Regions from separate parts of the Agrobacterium burrii genome, predicted to be linked through region 1. Evidence: riboswitches for the same ligand, from Rfam matches in the RefSeq annotation. Region 1 holds a riboswitch; each other region holds the start of a gene.

What was found. Region 1 has a riboswitch for cobalamin ahead of JZX89_RS24525 (CbtB domain-containing protein). Riboswitches for the same ligand answer to the same signal wherever they lie in the genome.
Region 2: another riboswitch for cobalamin. It lies ahead of JZX89_RS06200 (ABC transporter substrate-binding protein); the one in region 1 lies ahead of JZX89_RS24525 (CbtB domain-containing protein).
Region 3: another riboswitch for cobalamin. It lies ahead of JZX89_RS02585 (acyl-CoA thioesterase); the one in region 1 lies ahead of JZX89_RS24525 (CbtB domain-containing protein).

The regions. Positions count from the first base shown of each region.
Region 1 is NZ_JAFLNA010000016.1:140,487-144,698, reverse strand. Features, by position in the region: gene JZX89_RS24540 (type 1 glutamine amidotransferase family protein) at 1-455, shown strand, start outside; gene JZX89_RS24535 (hypothetical protein) at 544-858, opposite strand; gene JZX89_RS24530 (CbtA family protein) at 863-1,576, opposite strand; gene JZX89_RS24525 (CbtB domain-containing protein) at 1,588-1,770, opposite strand; cobalamin riboswitch at 1,932-2,160, opposite strand; gene JZX89_RS24520 (cytochrome c) at 2,251-3,171, opposite strand; gene JZX89_RS24515 (c-type cytochrome) at 3,259-3,693, opposite strand; gene JZX89_RS24510 (LysE family translocator) at 3,941-4,212, opposite strand, start outside.
Region 2 is NZ_JAFLNA010000002.1:577,567-581,778, reverse strand. Features, by position in the region: gene JZX89_RS06205 (FecCD family ABC transporter permease) at 1-807, opposite strand, end outside; gene JZX89_RS06200 (ABC transporter substrate-binding protein) at 804-1,835, opposite strand; cobalamin riboswitch at 1,996-2,231, opposite strand; gene JZX89_RS06195 (GNAT family N-acetyltransferase) at 2,271-3,149, opposite strand; gene argE (acetylornithine deacetylase) at 3,378-4,212, shown strand, end outside.
Region 3 is NZ_JAFLNA010000001.1:497,461-501,672, reverse strand. Features, by position in the region: gene JZX89_RS02595 (methionine synthase) at 1-320, opposite strand, end outside; gene JZX89_RS02590 (DUF1852 domain-containing protein) at 348-1,331, opposite strand; cobalamin riboswitch at 1,686-1,892, shown strand; gene JZX89_RS02585 (acyl-CoA thioesterase) at 1,991-2,827, shown strand; gene JZX89_RS02580 (LysR family transcriptional regulator) at 2,830-3,711, shown strand; gene JZX89_RS02575 (HlyD family type I secretion periplasmic adaptor subunit) at 3,793-4,212, opposite strand, start outside.

The sequences.
Region 1 (4,212 bases):
ACGGGCGGCCGGTAACATCGATGGGCGGGCTGAATGTGTCGCCCGAAACCTCCTATGACGCGCTTGATCCTGACAGCATCGATGCGCTCGTCATTCCCGGCGGTCTCAGCTGGGAAAAGGGTACGGCCGCCGATCTTGGCGGGCTGGTGCAGCGCTTTCGCGAAAAAGACCGGCTGGTTGCCGGTATCTGTGCGGCGGCAAGCGCGCTGGCCGGCACGGGTATCCTGAACCATGTCGCCCATACCGGCAATTCGCTCGCCTCACACAAGGCCTATCCGGCCTATAGCGGCGATGGTCTTTATCGTGACCAGCCGAAGGCGGTCAGCGATGGCGGCGTCATCACGGCATCCGGCAGCGCGCCGGTCAGCTTCGCGGTGGAAATTCTGAAAAACCTCGGCCTCTTTGGTCCGGAAGCCGAGGCGGAACTTGGAATTTTCGCGGCGGAGCATCGGTAAGACGCAGCCGTCTTGATGCCATGCACTCTCCACTTCCCCGTCATTCCGGCCTTGAGCCGGTATGATGGAAGTGGGAACTTCAGGCCAGTCAGTGCCGATCAAGCACCCGGCAAACACGGGGCGTGGCGCCCTCGCCTTCCCCGGCAATCGCACGGCGAATATCGCGGCTGTTCAAATGCAAGCTGCGGCCGGCAGGCAAGTTTGAACGTTTTATCTTGGCAAGGGCTGCGACGATAAAGCCGGCCTCGTTTTCATGAAAATAGGCGAGAGCCGCCTCGCGCACCGGGTCTGGCCCGAGGACTGCCTTGAAGGCAAGACGGTGCACGGCGCAGAACGCACCGTGACCGGGAACGACAAAACGCAGCGCATCGAGTTCGTCACTCCATTCCGCTGCGTCCTGCATGCATTTACGCCGACTGGAAGCGTTTCAGGAAAAACGCGCTCAGTGTTCCAAGCAGCGCCCAGAAAACGAAGCTGGTGATGGTGGCGGCAACGATGAACTGCCGTTCCAGCGGCAGCGGTGCCAGCGCATGTTCGCCTTCCGGCGGCAGCGGTGCGCCCACCACATGCGGCGCGACGATCAGGACCAGAGCAAGAACGATGGCCCAGGGCTCGCGGCGAAACGCAATCAGCGCAATGCCGCCCGCGGTTGCGGCAACCGTCGAGAGCCACCAGATTTGCCGCGCCTCAAGTGCTGCGGCCGGGCTTCCCGGCAATTCCGGCGGCAGGCCGATCATCGGCGCGAGCATGACGGCGGCAAAACCGGCAACGCCCCACAGAAGACCTTCGCGCCAGCCGGCATCGGTGCCGCGCAGCGAGATGAGACCGGTCAGCACCAGCGCGTAACCGATGGCGGTCAGCACATTGGCAGCGACAGTATAGGCGGTGCGTTCGAAACCATCGGCCGGAGTCCAGGCCTCGTCATTGTGCTCATGGGCGGGAACCGCAGCGCCGGGTGCTGCCGCATCATGGCTATGGGCCGCTTCGCCGCCGGCGCTTTCAAAGGTTTCCGCCTGAAGGATGAGCGGCGTGGTGCCGAAAGCCTGCATGGCCGAGACGGCCAAACCGCCAACGATGCCGACCAGAACCGCGGTAAAGACGATATTGCGAAAAAATGACATGCCGTTTCCCCTCAATGGCAGGGGAAGGCATTGGCATGACGCGTGTCATGCGCGGCATTGTGAACGGCTTCCACATGCGAAAAGCCGACAAAACCGACGACGAACAGGCCAAGCACGATCGCCGTCAGCGATTGCGCGAAGCTGCCCGTTTTTGCTGAAACGGCAGCATTGGCCGTATTCTGCTGGATAGACATGGTGACCCCTCTCCCGGCGCGACCCCGCGCCATAAGATGCGGCCGAACGGCAAAAAGCCAACAGACCGCATATGATACACTTCACCACGGGGATACGAGACTGACACAGGGGCATCGAACCGACGACCCTGACATTCCGCTCTTCCGGACACCCCGCCGGCATGGACATTTCCGTGATGGCAGGTCTCCTGGCTTACGGGTCAAAACCTGAAACACCTTCCCGGCATCGCCCTCGCCGTAAAAAAAGGGCGAGATGGCTTGCCAGTGGCATTTCGTTTCAGGCTCTCCGCTCACAGTTGCGGGGGCAGCCACGAATGAGGATTTCTCCCTATCGTGTTCCCTTTTCACCTTCCGGAACGCCCGGAAGGAACCATCACGGACATGTTATCGGCCGGGTGGGTGCGGGAGTCAATGGTGGCGGCTCCTTGGCACCAGCACGACGTGAAGCATGTGGTGAGCGCCAACCCAAGCCATGCCCAGTTATCGAGACGGGATCGCCTTCAGATAGGCCGCAATCGCATTGCGGTCTTCGGCGGTGAGATGCGCCATGTTCTGCTGCACCTTGACCATGGAGCCGCCGACGCTGTCGAATTCCGGGGTGAAGCCGGTTTCCAGATAGCCGGCAATATCCGCCGTCGTCCACGATCCGATGCTCGCAGAACCCGGCGTGATATCGGGAATGCGGCCCTCACCTTCGGGATTGGGGCCGCCAGCCAGCCATTTGCCCTCCAGAAAACCACCGAGCGCATTGCGCGGGGTGTGGCATTCACCGCAATGGCCCGGCCCTTCGACCAGATATTGGCCGCGCAGCAATTCGGCATTGGCATTGGCAAGCTCGACGCGCGGCGGTGCGGAAGTGTCGAAATACAGGAATTTCCAGCCGCCGAGCGCCATGCGCAGGTTGAAGGGAAACGGTAAGTCGTGATCCGGCGCATCATTCTGGCTGGCCGGCAGGGTTTTCAGATAACCGAACAGGTCGTTCACGTCCTTCTGCGTCATGCGCGCATAGGAGGCGTAAGGGAAGGACGGGTAAAGATGTTCGCCGTTCTTTCCCACCCCGCGCGTCATGGCATCGCCGAATTCCGCCAGTGTCCAGCTGCCGATACCGTGCTGTGGATCAGAGGAAATATTGGGCACATGGAAGGTGCCGAAGGGGCTTTTCAGCGCCTGCCCGCCGGCAAGCGTCCGCATCGCGTCACCCGTGGCATCCGGTGCTGCATGACAGCTTGCGCAGCCACCCGCCCAGAACAGCGTTTCGCCATTGGCCAGATCCGGCTCTCCGAGGCTGACCCAATGGCTGGGCGCCTGCCGCTGCGGCGCGGTGACCCAGGCGAAAATGCCGTAGCCGGCAATGGCCGCGATCACGGCCCCGCCCACAAGCTTCGTCCAAATGGAAGACATACCCCTCTCCCCATTCTCACCCGAGTGATCAGGTGTCTTTCAAAGTGAAAAAACGCCGCCGGGAAGCGGCGCTTTGAAATTCATGATTTATTTCTTCAGACGATAGGTCTGGTGGCAGGTGCCGCAATCGGCGCCGAGCGTCTTCATGGCGGTGGTGACGCCCGCCTGATCGGTGGGGAGATTGGCAAGAACCTTATCGGCATCAGCACCGAGCTTGGCCGCCTTGGCCTTGAAGTCCTCAAAATTTTCCCAGATGGCGGGGGCAGCCGCGCTGCCGGTCTCGGAACCCTTCGGGAACTGATCAGGGAAAGCCTTGGCATTGGTGCTGATGGTCGTCACGGCAGCCTTGACGGCCTCGGCGTCGAAGGGCTTCTGGCCCTTGGAGATGGCAGCCAGCGCGCCCATGGAGCCGCCGATCTGCTTCATCATGCCTTCACGTTTTTCGACTTCGCCGGCAGCGAAGACCGCTCCGGCGCAAAGACAGCCGAAAAGCATGGCCGCCGCGATGGTTTTCAGTTTCATACACTCTCTCCTTGATTCCGGCCGGGTGCCGGACGCTTGATGGAACGGCGCGAGGATGCCCTTTCCGCATGGCGAAAAGAAGTCACATTGCGGTGAATTCCGCCGTGAAAACAGAAGTCTAGAGTATCAGGCCGAAAACTGTCCGAAGGTTTTCCGACAAGAACCCGTGACAAAACAACGGGCCAAAGGAGAGCATTCGCTGGCTTGCCAGGGAATAGCCTCCCTGGAGCGGCGCAACCTGTTCCTGTTATTCGCCGAGGCTCCACGACAGAGCTTCCCAAAATGTCAGCAGCGCTGCGGCAACCAGCATGAAACCGGCAGCGCGACCGATGAAGATCGTGGCGCCGGGTGAAGAAACCAGCCATTGTCGGCTTTTATCCGCCGTCAACGCCAGCGCGCCATAAACGGTAAACTGCGTTACCGCCACCATCACGCCCATCACCAGCCCCTGCATCCAGATCGGACCATAGGCCGGTTTGAGAAATTGCGGATAGACCGCCATCATGAACAGATAGGCTT
Region 2 (4,212 bases), on a different contig from region 1:
GAAGCCGATGGAACCGACCAGCGACACCATGACCGCCGTCATGATCGCCGAAACCGAAATGAGCACCGCATAGGTCCGGCGCACCGGAATGCCAAGCGAGGCGGCTGCCTGACCGCCGAAGGCAAAGGCATCCAGCGCGCGGGAATACCAGAGGCACACCGCAAGACCGGCAATACAGACCGGCAGAGCCAGCCAGACATCCGGCCAGCGCACACCGGAAAGATTGCCCAGAAGCCAGAACATGATACCGCGCGCCTGCTCGGCATTGGCGGATTTGGTGACGATGAACGAGGTCATGGCATTGAATAACTGTGAACCGGCCACCCCCGCCAGAATGATGGCGCTGTTGCCGTGTCCCGCCCGCACCGCCAGCAGGCTGACCAGCGAGAACGCCACGAAAGCTCCGATCAGCGCGCCAGCCGGCATGGTCAGGAACCCTGCGCCAAAACCCAAGAGCGCCACGGCCACCGCGCCGGTGGAAGCGCCTGCGGAAATGCCGAGAATATAGGGATCGGCAAGCGGGTTGCGCAGAAGCGATTGCAGCACTGCACCGGCAAGCGCCAGCGAAGCACCGCAACAGGCGGCAACAACGGCGCGGCTGAGACGGTAACTCCAGACGATGCCTTCATCCAGCGGCTCCAGCGGGTAACCCGCATGGAAGACGCGGTTGGCAATGGTTTTCGCCACCACATCGAACGGAATGGCGGTCTCGCCGATCGCCGCTCCGGCCATCAGCGCGACGAGCAGCAGGGCGAGTGCGGCAAAAGCCAGCCCCGCCCTGCCGAGATTGACGGAAAGACCGTTCACTTGGCGAGGCCGGCAGCCGAGATCGCTTCGGCCAGCGTTTCAATGCCTTCGATCGTGCGGATGGTCGGGTTCATCGCCTGCGCATCCATGTCAAAGACATGACCTTGCGTGACGGCGGGCATGATGCTGGCCACGGGATCGGTTGCGAGGAACTTGTGCTTGACCGCCACGTCATCGGCGGGGAAACGACGACGGTCCATCTTGCCGGCGACGATGACAGACGGGTTGGCCTTGGCGATGGTTTCCCAGCCGACGGTCGGCCATTCCTCATCGCTTTCGATGATATTGGTCAGCCCGAGTGCCGACATGATGTAACCAGGCGCGCCATGGCGGCCCGCTACATAAGGGTCGATATCCAGTTCGGCGCTGGAGAACCAGAAGACGGCCGAAAGCTTGCCATTCGCCGAGGCGATCTTGGCGCGGGCGGCTTCCTCGCGCTTCTTCAGGTCGGCAACGACCTCTTCACCGCGATCCTGCACGTTGAAGATCTTGGCGAGATCGCGGACTTCCTGATAGATCAGATCCATGGTGAAACCGGTCTTGCGCACGCCGTCACCGCCGCCGGAATTGTCCTTGCCGACGCAATCGGCAGGCGAGGTATAGACGGGAATACCCAGCTCGGCAAATTGCGCCGGCGTACCGACAACACCTTCCGGGCCGATCTGCCACTGGAACTGCGTCGTCACCAGATCCGGCCTCTTGCCGACGACGGCCTCGAAACTCGGATCATTGTCGGCCAGCCGCTCCACCCTGGCATTGGCTTCCTCGTAACCCTTCAGAACCGGGCCGATCCACAGCGCGGTGCCTACCACCCTGTCGGCAACGCCGAGAAGATAGAGCACTTCGGTCGTGCTCTGGCCGACGGATACGGTGCGGGCGGGCGCCTGTTTGAAGGTGATGTCCTGACCGCAGCTGTTGATCGTCAGGGGATAGACCGTTTGCGCAGCATGGGCGGAAGCGACAGGCAAAGCCGCAAGCGCAGCGGCCAGAAAGCCGGCATAGGCCGGCAGGCGTCCAGAAATAAACATGTGTTCTCCAGTCGAAATTAAATCGCTTGTTCCAGAGCAGCAGGCGTTAGAACGCGCAGCAACAGCGGAACGTCTTGTACGGAGAACAACGACGGGACGCAAACCAAATGTTATGAAATAACATTACAATTTCCTCCTCCGGGCTTCCCCGCCCGTAACGATGGTTCATATTTTGACGGCAGGTCTCCTGGCTCACGAATTTACGCCGCTCATCTGCCTTCCCGCATTCCACAGAATGCAGTGGCATGACGCCTTTGAAGCGTCACGAGGATGAACGGCAATCCGCTTACAGTTGCGGGGGCAGCCACGGCATTGGGCGATCATCATCACCCGCACCATGTTCCCTATTAATCCCTTCGCCTTTCGGCTGCAGGAACCGTCGCTTTCTCACATACGGCGCAAGAAGCGGGGCGTCAATTGCGATAGTGCCGCAGCTCAGCACAAAGACGGGCCTGCCAACGCGAAAATTTGTCCCGCACCAAAACCGGCCGGTTGCGGCGCGTTTTTCGACATGGTGGTGAGTGTTTCGATCTCCACCAGCCCGGATTGCGCCAGAAAATCGGTGAGAAGACCGCTGTCGCGCACGGCGTCGAGCCGGACAAGTTGCCCCTCCAGATCGGCAAAATGCCGCCTGACCAGCGCGATCGCATCCGCCTCGTCACCCGCAACGACCGGGCCGACAATATGGCCCCGCCCCGCCGCCCGGCGCAGTGCAAAGGCGACAAGACGGTCCGCCTCGAACAGGCCGTAACCGGCATTCTCCCGCAGCAGACGTTGCAGGACGCCCCGGCGCGAAACGCCGAAAGCTGCCTGATCCAGATCCTCCACGGCAGAAAGTTGATCTTCCGAAAGCGGCTCGATCCGCTGTTTTCTGCCGAGCTGCGGCGTCTCGATAGCGCAATGCGCCTTGCCCCGCAGGAGATGCACCTTTTCCGTATCTCCGGCAAAACCCAGCGAGGAAAAAAGTCGCCGCGACACCTCCGTTGCATTCAACCGCAAGGCGGCGGCAGGATATTTTGCCGAAAGCTGCCGCACAAGCCAGGGTGCGACGCCCCGACCCTGCAGGCGGGGAGAAACGATGACCATGCCAAGCGTCGCGAAATTCGGATCATAGGGAAAAAGCATGGCGGTTGCGACGACGCGGTCGATCTCATCCAGTGCGGCAAGGCCGACGCCGCATTGCCTCAGGAAACACCATTCATTGGCGTGATAACGCCATCCGACAGCCATGGACAAGGCATGCAGATGATCGGCCTCCACATCGGCGATATCCACGGTCCGCAATTCGAAACTATCGACTTTGAGCAGCTCCATAGCAAACGGCTCTCATTCCCTCCGGCGCGGAACCTTGGGGTCCCGGCAGCCCAGCCCATGACATCCGAAGATAACCAGCCTCGCCAGCACGAATTTTCTGAAAGCACTGGAAGGACACAACAATCTACCGAAATCGTCGGCATTTCAGCAGATAAACGCCGTCGGCCACTCTAAGCTTCTGCGATGAATAATCCGGCCAGCATAAACGGCCGGCCAGTGGGGAAGACCATGAACGCAATCGAAATCCTTGAGCGTCTCGTCGCCTTCCCGTCCATCGTCGGAACCGCCAATGGCGATATTGCCGGATGGATTGCGGATTATCTGGAAAGCCACGGCGCGAAAGTCTCGCTATTGCCGGGACCGGAGGGCGACCGCGCCAATCTCTTCGCCACTTTTGGTCCAGCCGATCGCGCCGGTTATATCCTCTCCGGCCACATGGATGTGGTGCCGGCCGGTGAACCGGAATGGACCTCCGATCCGTTTACGCTCAGAACCGAAGGCGACCGGCTATACGGACGCGGCACCACAGACATGAAAGGTTTTCTCGCCACGGTTCTCGCCGCAGCACCGGCATTTTCGCGCATGTCGCTGAAACGACCGATACATATCGCCTTTTCCTATGACGAAGAAGCGGGCTGTCGCGGCGTTCCCCATCTCATCGCCAGATTGCCGGAGTTGTGCGCCCCGCCGGCAGGCGCGATCATCGGCGAGCCAAGCAATATGCGCGCCGTTCGCGCCCACAAGGGCAAGGCCGCAGCGCGCATCACGCTGCGTGGTCGGTCAGGCCACTCGTCGCGTCCAGATCAGGGGGTGAACGCCATTCACCTGATGACAGGCATCATGGCGAAAGCAGTCGACACCGCCGATGTGCTGACGCGGGGACCGTTCGAAGCGACCTTCGAACCGCCCTACTCCTCCTTGCAGATTGGCACGGTCAAAGGCGGGCAGGCAATCAACATCATCCCCGATCATTGCGCCATAGAACTGGAAGCGCGGGCAATTTCGAGCGTCTCCCCGCTCGCCCTGCTGGAGCCGGTACAAAGCGCCGTCGAAGCGCTTGCCG
Region 3 (4,212 bases), on a different contig from region 1:
CGAGACACGGCACCGACGACTGTCGGGACACTTGCATCATAACGATCCCGAATTCTGACGGTCTCGCGTTTTTCAAAATCAACGCCGCCAAGGTGCTCGATGAAGGTCGTGACGAAATGCTGGCGTGTTTGCTCGCCATCGCTGACGATATCGATGCCTGCCTGTTGCTGATCATCCAGGGACAAGCGCAGGGCATCCTGCTTGCCCTCGGTCAGTTCCTCATCCTGCAATTTCCAGGGCGACCAGAGTTTCTCAGGCTGCGCAAGCCACGAGGGTTTCGGCAAGCTGCCGGCGGTTGACGTGGGCAACAGTCTGTTCATGATGTGCGACCTTATGTGTTTTGGTTGTCAAAGGGCGTGATTGGCAGACCACCGCTCGAGAACGGTCCTGTAAGGTTTGATAAAGTGCTCCTCAGCAAACCGTCCCTGCTCTACAGCCAGCCGGCTGCGCTCTTCACGGTCATAGACAATCCGGGTAAGCGAATAATCCTGATGTTTCAGATTGGGCTGATAACAGGCCCCTGCTGCGGAATTGGCGTTGTAAATCTCAGGCCGGTAGATCTTCTGAAAAGTTTCCATCGTGCTGATGGTGCTGATGAGCTCCAGATTGGTATAATCGTCGAGCAAATCGCCGAGAAAATAGAAGGCAAAAGGCGCGACGCTGTTCGGCGGCATGAAAAAGCGCACCTGCAAACCCATTTTTTGGAAGTAATGGTCGGTCGAAGACAATTCGTTCTGCTGGTATTCGACACCCAATACGGGATGCTGATTTCCCGTCCGATGATATGTTTTGCTGCTTGAGGCACTCAGGCAAATGACTGGCGTCTTTTGAAAATGCTCTCTGTAAGCCTGTGAGTTCAGGAAACATTTGAACAGGTTTCCATGCAGGTCGCCAAAATCCTCTGGCATGCCGAATGACGGGCGATCCTTGTTGTAAGCCGGCAGCACGACGCTGAAGTCATAATCCCGGACGTAAGAGGAAAAGTTATTTCCAACGATGCCTTCGATGCGCTCGCCCGTCTTTTGATCAACAATATTCGTTTTCAGGATTTCAATCAGGGGAAAGGCATCATCATTGCTTTCAGCATCAACTCGCATCTCAACTGAAATTATCTCAAGTTCGACGCAGTAGCGATCGCCTTTCGGATTATCCCAATGCGCCAGCGCGTTGAAGCGATTGTCAATCATCTTCAGGGCGTTGCGGAGGTTTTCCTGGCGGTTCTCGCCCCTGGCCAAGTTGGCAAAATTCGTCGTGACACGCGTATTTTCTGACGGGCGATAATCCTCATCAAAAGAAATACTCTTTATATTGAAACCGAAAGTCTTAATCATCGCGATAGGACGCCCAAAATCCCGAGATACATCCTGACGTTATTGACGTAAATTTCAGGACGCACCGGATGTTATTTTCCATTGTCTCAGTGGACAATTTTTAAACTGTCCCGACCCGAGAGCGGTGCGCGTTTTGTGCCTGAGAGGCCGATTGAATAAAAATGGTATTATCTCACGGAAGTATGAGCCCTGCTCATGATTTGGGTATGAGAGGCGATCCGCCAGAGAATTTGGGAGGCCTTTGTCCTCCGAACCTCATGGTGATGGGCCGAATGTTCCATATCTCGGTCGACGCGATAACCGTCACCTCCCCAAAACCGATGACGAATGCCTTGACCCCTTCAACGACATACGACATTGGTTCGTCATCGTGGTTCTGCGGGCGAAAGTCCGGAGCTAAGAGGGAATTCGGTCGGGGCTTTACTGCCTTAAAGCCGAAGCTGCCCCCGCAACTGTAAGCGGCGAGCGAAAGTCCATCCATGTCACTGAGGCAAGCCTCGGGAAGACGGACCAGAGCGACGACCCGTAAGCCAGGAGACCTGCCGCGATAGATAACGTCCACGGGCGGGGTGTCCCGGAGTGCCGCTTTCGCGATCGCATTCCCGTGCCATCGTCTCTGCGTCATGCCACTACCCTGCCGCAACCTGATGGCAGGGCCGATGACAGAAACCGCGACGATGGAAAAGCCTGCTCAGCGCGGCTCGATAACCAGTCTCATTGATATCGTTTTTCCCGGAGATACCAACCATCACGGCACCCTCTTTGGGGGAACCGGACTTGCTCTGATGGATCGCGTTGCCTTCATCGCGGCGACCCGGTTCGGGCGGGTGCCGTTCGTGACCGCCTCTTGCGAGCGCATCAATTTCAGGCAGCCGGCACGCATCGGGCACATCGTCGAATTCACGGCCAGACCGGTCAAAGCCGGTCGACGTTCCCTGACGGTCGACGTCGAGATGGTGGCGGAGACCATCGTCGGCCATCAGCGGCACATCTGTACGCGAGGCACCTTCCATATGGTCGCCATTCCGGAGGGCGAGAACGCCGCGAGCTATGCTTTGCCTGCACTCGTTCCCGTGGAAGCGCCGGATCTCACGGATATCGTCGCCATGGTCGAGATCGTGTTTCCGGATCAGGCCAACAGCGCTGGCCGGATGTTCGGGGGCGAAGCGATCGCCTACATGACCAAAGCCGCATTCGTTGCAGCGTCGCGTTACTCCGGCAAGCTGGTGGTGCTGGCCTCATCCGAGCGCATCGACTTCGCAAGGGCCGTCGAGATCGGTGAGATCGTCGAGGCGGAGGCACGCGTCGAGCGCGTTGGCCGCAGTTCTATGTCCATCGAGACGAAACTCTGGTCCGAAAACCTGCTGACTGGCGAGAGGCATATTACGGCCACCGGACATTTCACCATGGTCGCAGTCGACACCGACCACCGGCCGGTTCCTGCCCACGATAGCGCCTCTACAGACGTTACTCCTCGTCACCATGGGCGGGCATAACCATGCTGGACAGGCAACATCTATCGATCCTGCGGGAAGTCGACAGCCTGGGCAGCCTGACGGCGGCGGCGGAGCGGCTGAATGTCTCCCAGTCCGCTCTCAGCCATACGATCCGCAAGCTCGAGGAGCGCTATGGCGTGGCGATGTGGGAGAAAGACGGTCGTAACCTCCGCCTCACCGAGGCCGGTCGCTATATCGTAACGCTGGCGCAGCGCGTTCTGCCCCAGATCGAAAGGGCTGAAAATGTCCTGTCGGATTATCGCCACGGCCAGCGAGGCTCGCTTAGGATCGGCATGGAATGCCATCCTTGCCATCAGTGGCTTATGGGCGTCACAAAGCCATATCTCATGGAATGGCCGGATGTGGGCCTGGAACTGAAGACATCATTCGCTTTCGGCGGCGTGGCGGCCCTCACAGGATATGAAATCGACATCCTGATCACGCCGGACCCGATCGAGACGCTTGGCATCCATTATTTGCCGGTATTCGACTACGAGTTGGTACTTGCCGTGCCGGCTGATCATCCACTGGCGCAAAAACGCCATGCAGAACCTGTGGACCTGCTGAATGAGACACTATTCACCTATCCGGTACCGCCGGAGCGGCTGGACATATTTATCCAGTTTCTGGTGCCCGCCAACTGTCGGCCGCGTCATCACCGGAATGTCGAGACGACTGAAATGATGCTTCAACTCGTCGCGGCGGGCCGCGGGGTCAGCGCCATTCCCGACTGGCTTGTACGTCGGGAAGCGGCAGCGCTCGGTGTCCGCCCCGTCCGCATTGGTCCGGACGGCGTACAGAAAAGCATCCATCTCGGATTAAGAGATGGCGACGACGATGTGGATTTCATCGCCGGGTTTGTTGAGACGTCGCACCGAAGATGAACGTCAGGATCCGGGGGTAAGTGCCGCTACATGACTCTTACCCTCGGCCGATATTCCGGCGCGATATGGCCCCCTAACGCTTCACTCTTCCCGGAAGGCCCTCATGATCTGGTCGGTCAGCGGCTTGCTGAGGTAGGAGATCATGGTTCGCTCGTCGGTCTCGATATAGACCTCAACCGGCATTCCCGGCTGTAGCTTGGCGGCTAATGTCCCGAGCGCATCGGGTGAGAAGGAAAGCGTCGTTTTATAGAATGGCAGCCCGGTCGCCTTGTCTACCGAGGTAGCAGCAGAGACCATATCGACCTTGCCTTTCACCTCAGGCGTCGTCTGCTGGTTGAAGGCAATGAAGCGCATGCGCGCAGGCTGGTGAACATTGATCCGGTCGACATCGGTCGGGGCAATTTTTACATCGACGCGCAAATCTCCCGCTTTCGGGACAAGTGACATGATGGCTGCTCCGGAGCCGATGACACCACCAACCGTATGGGCCTGAAGATCGTA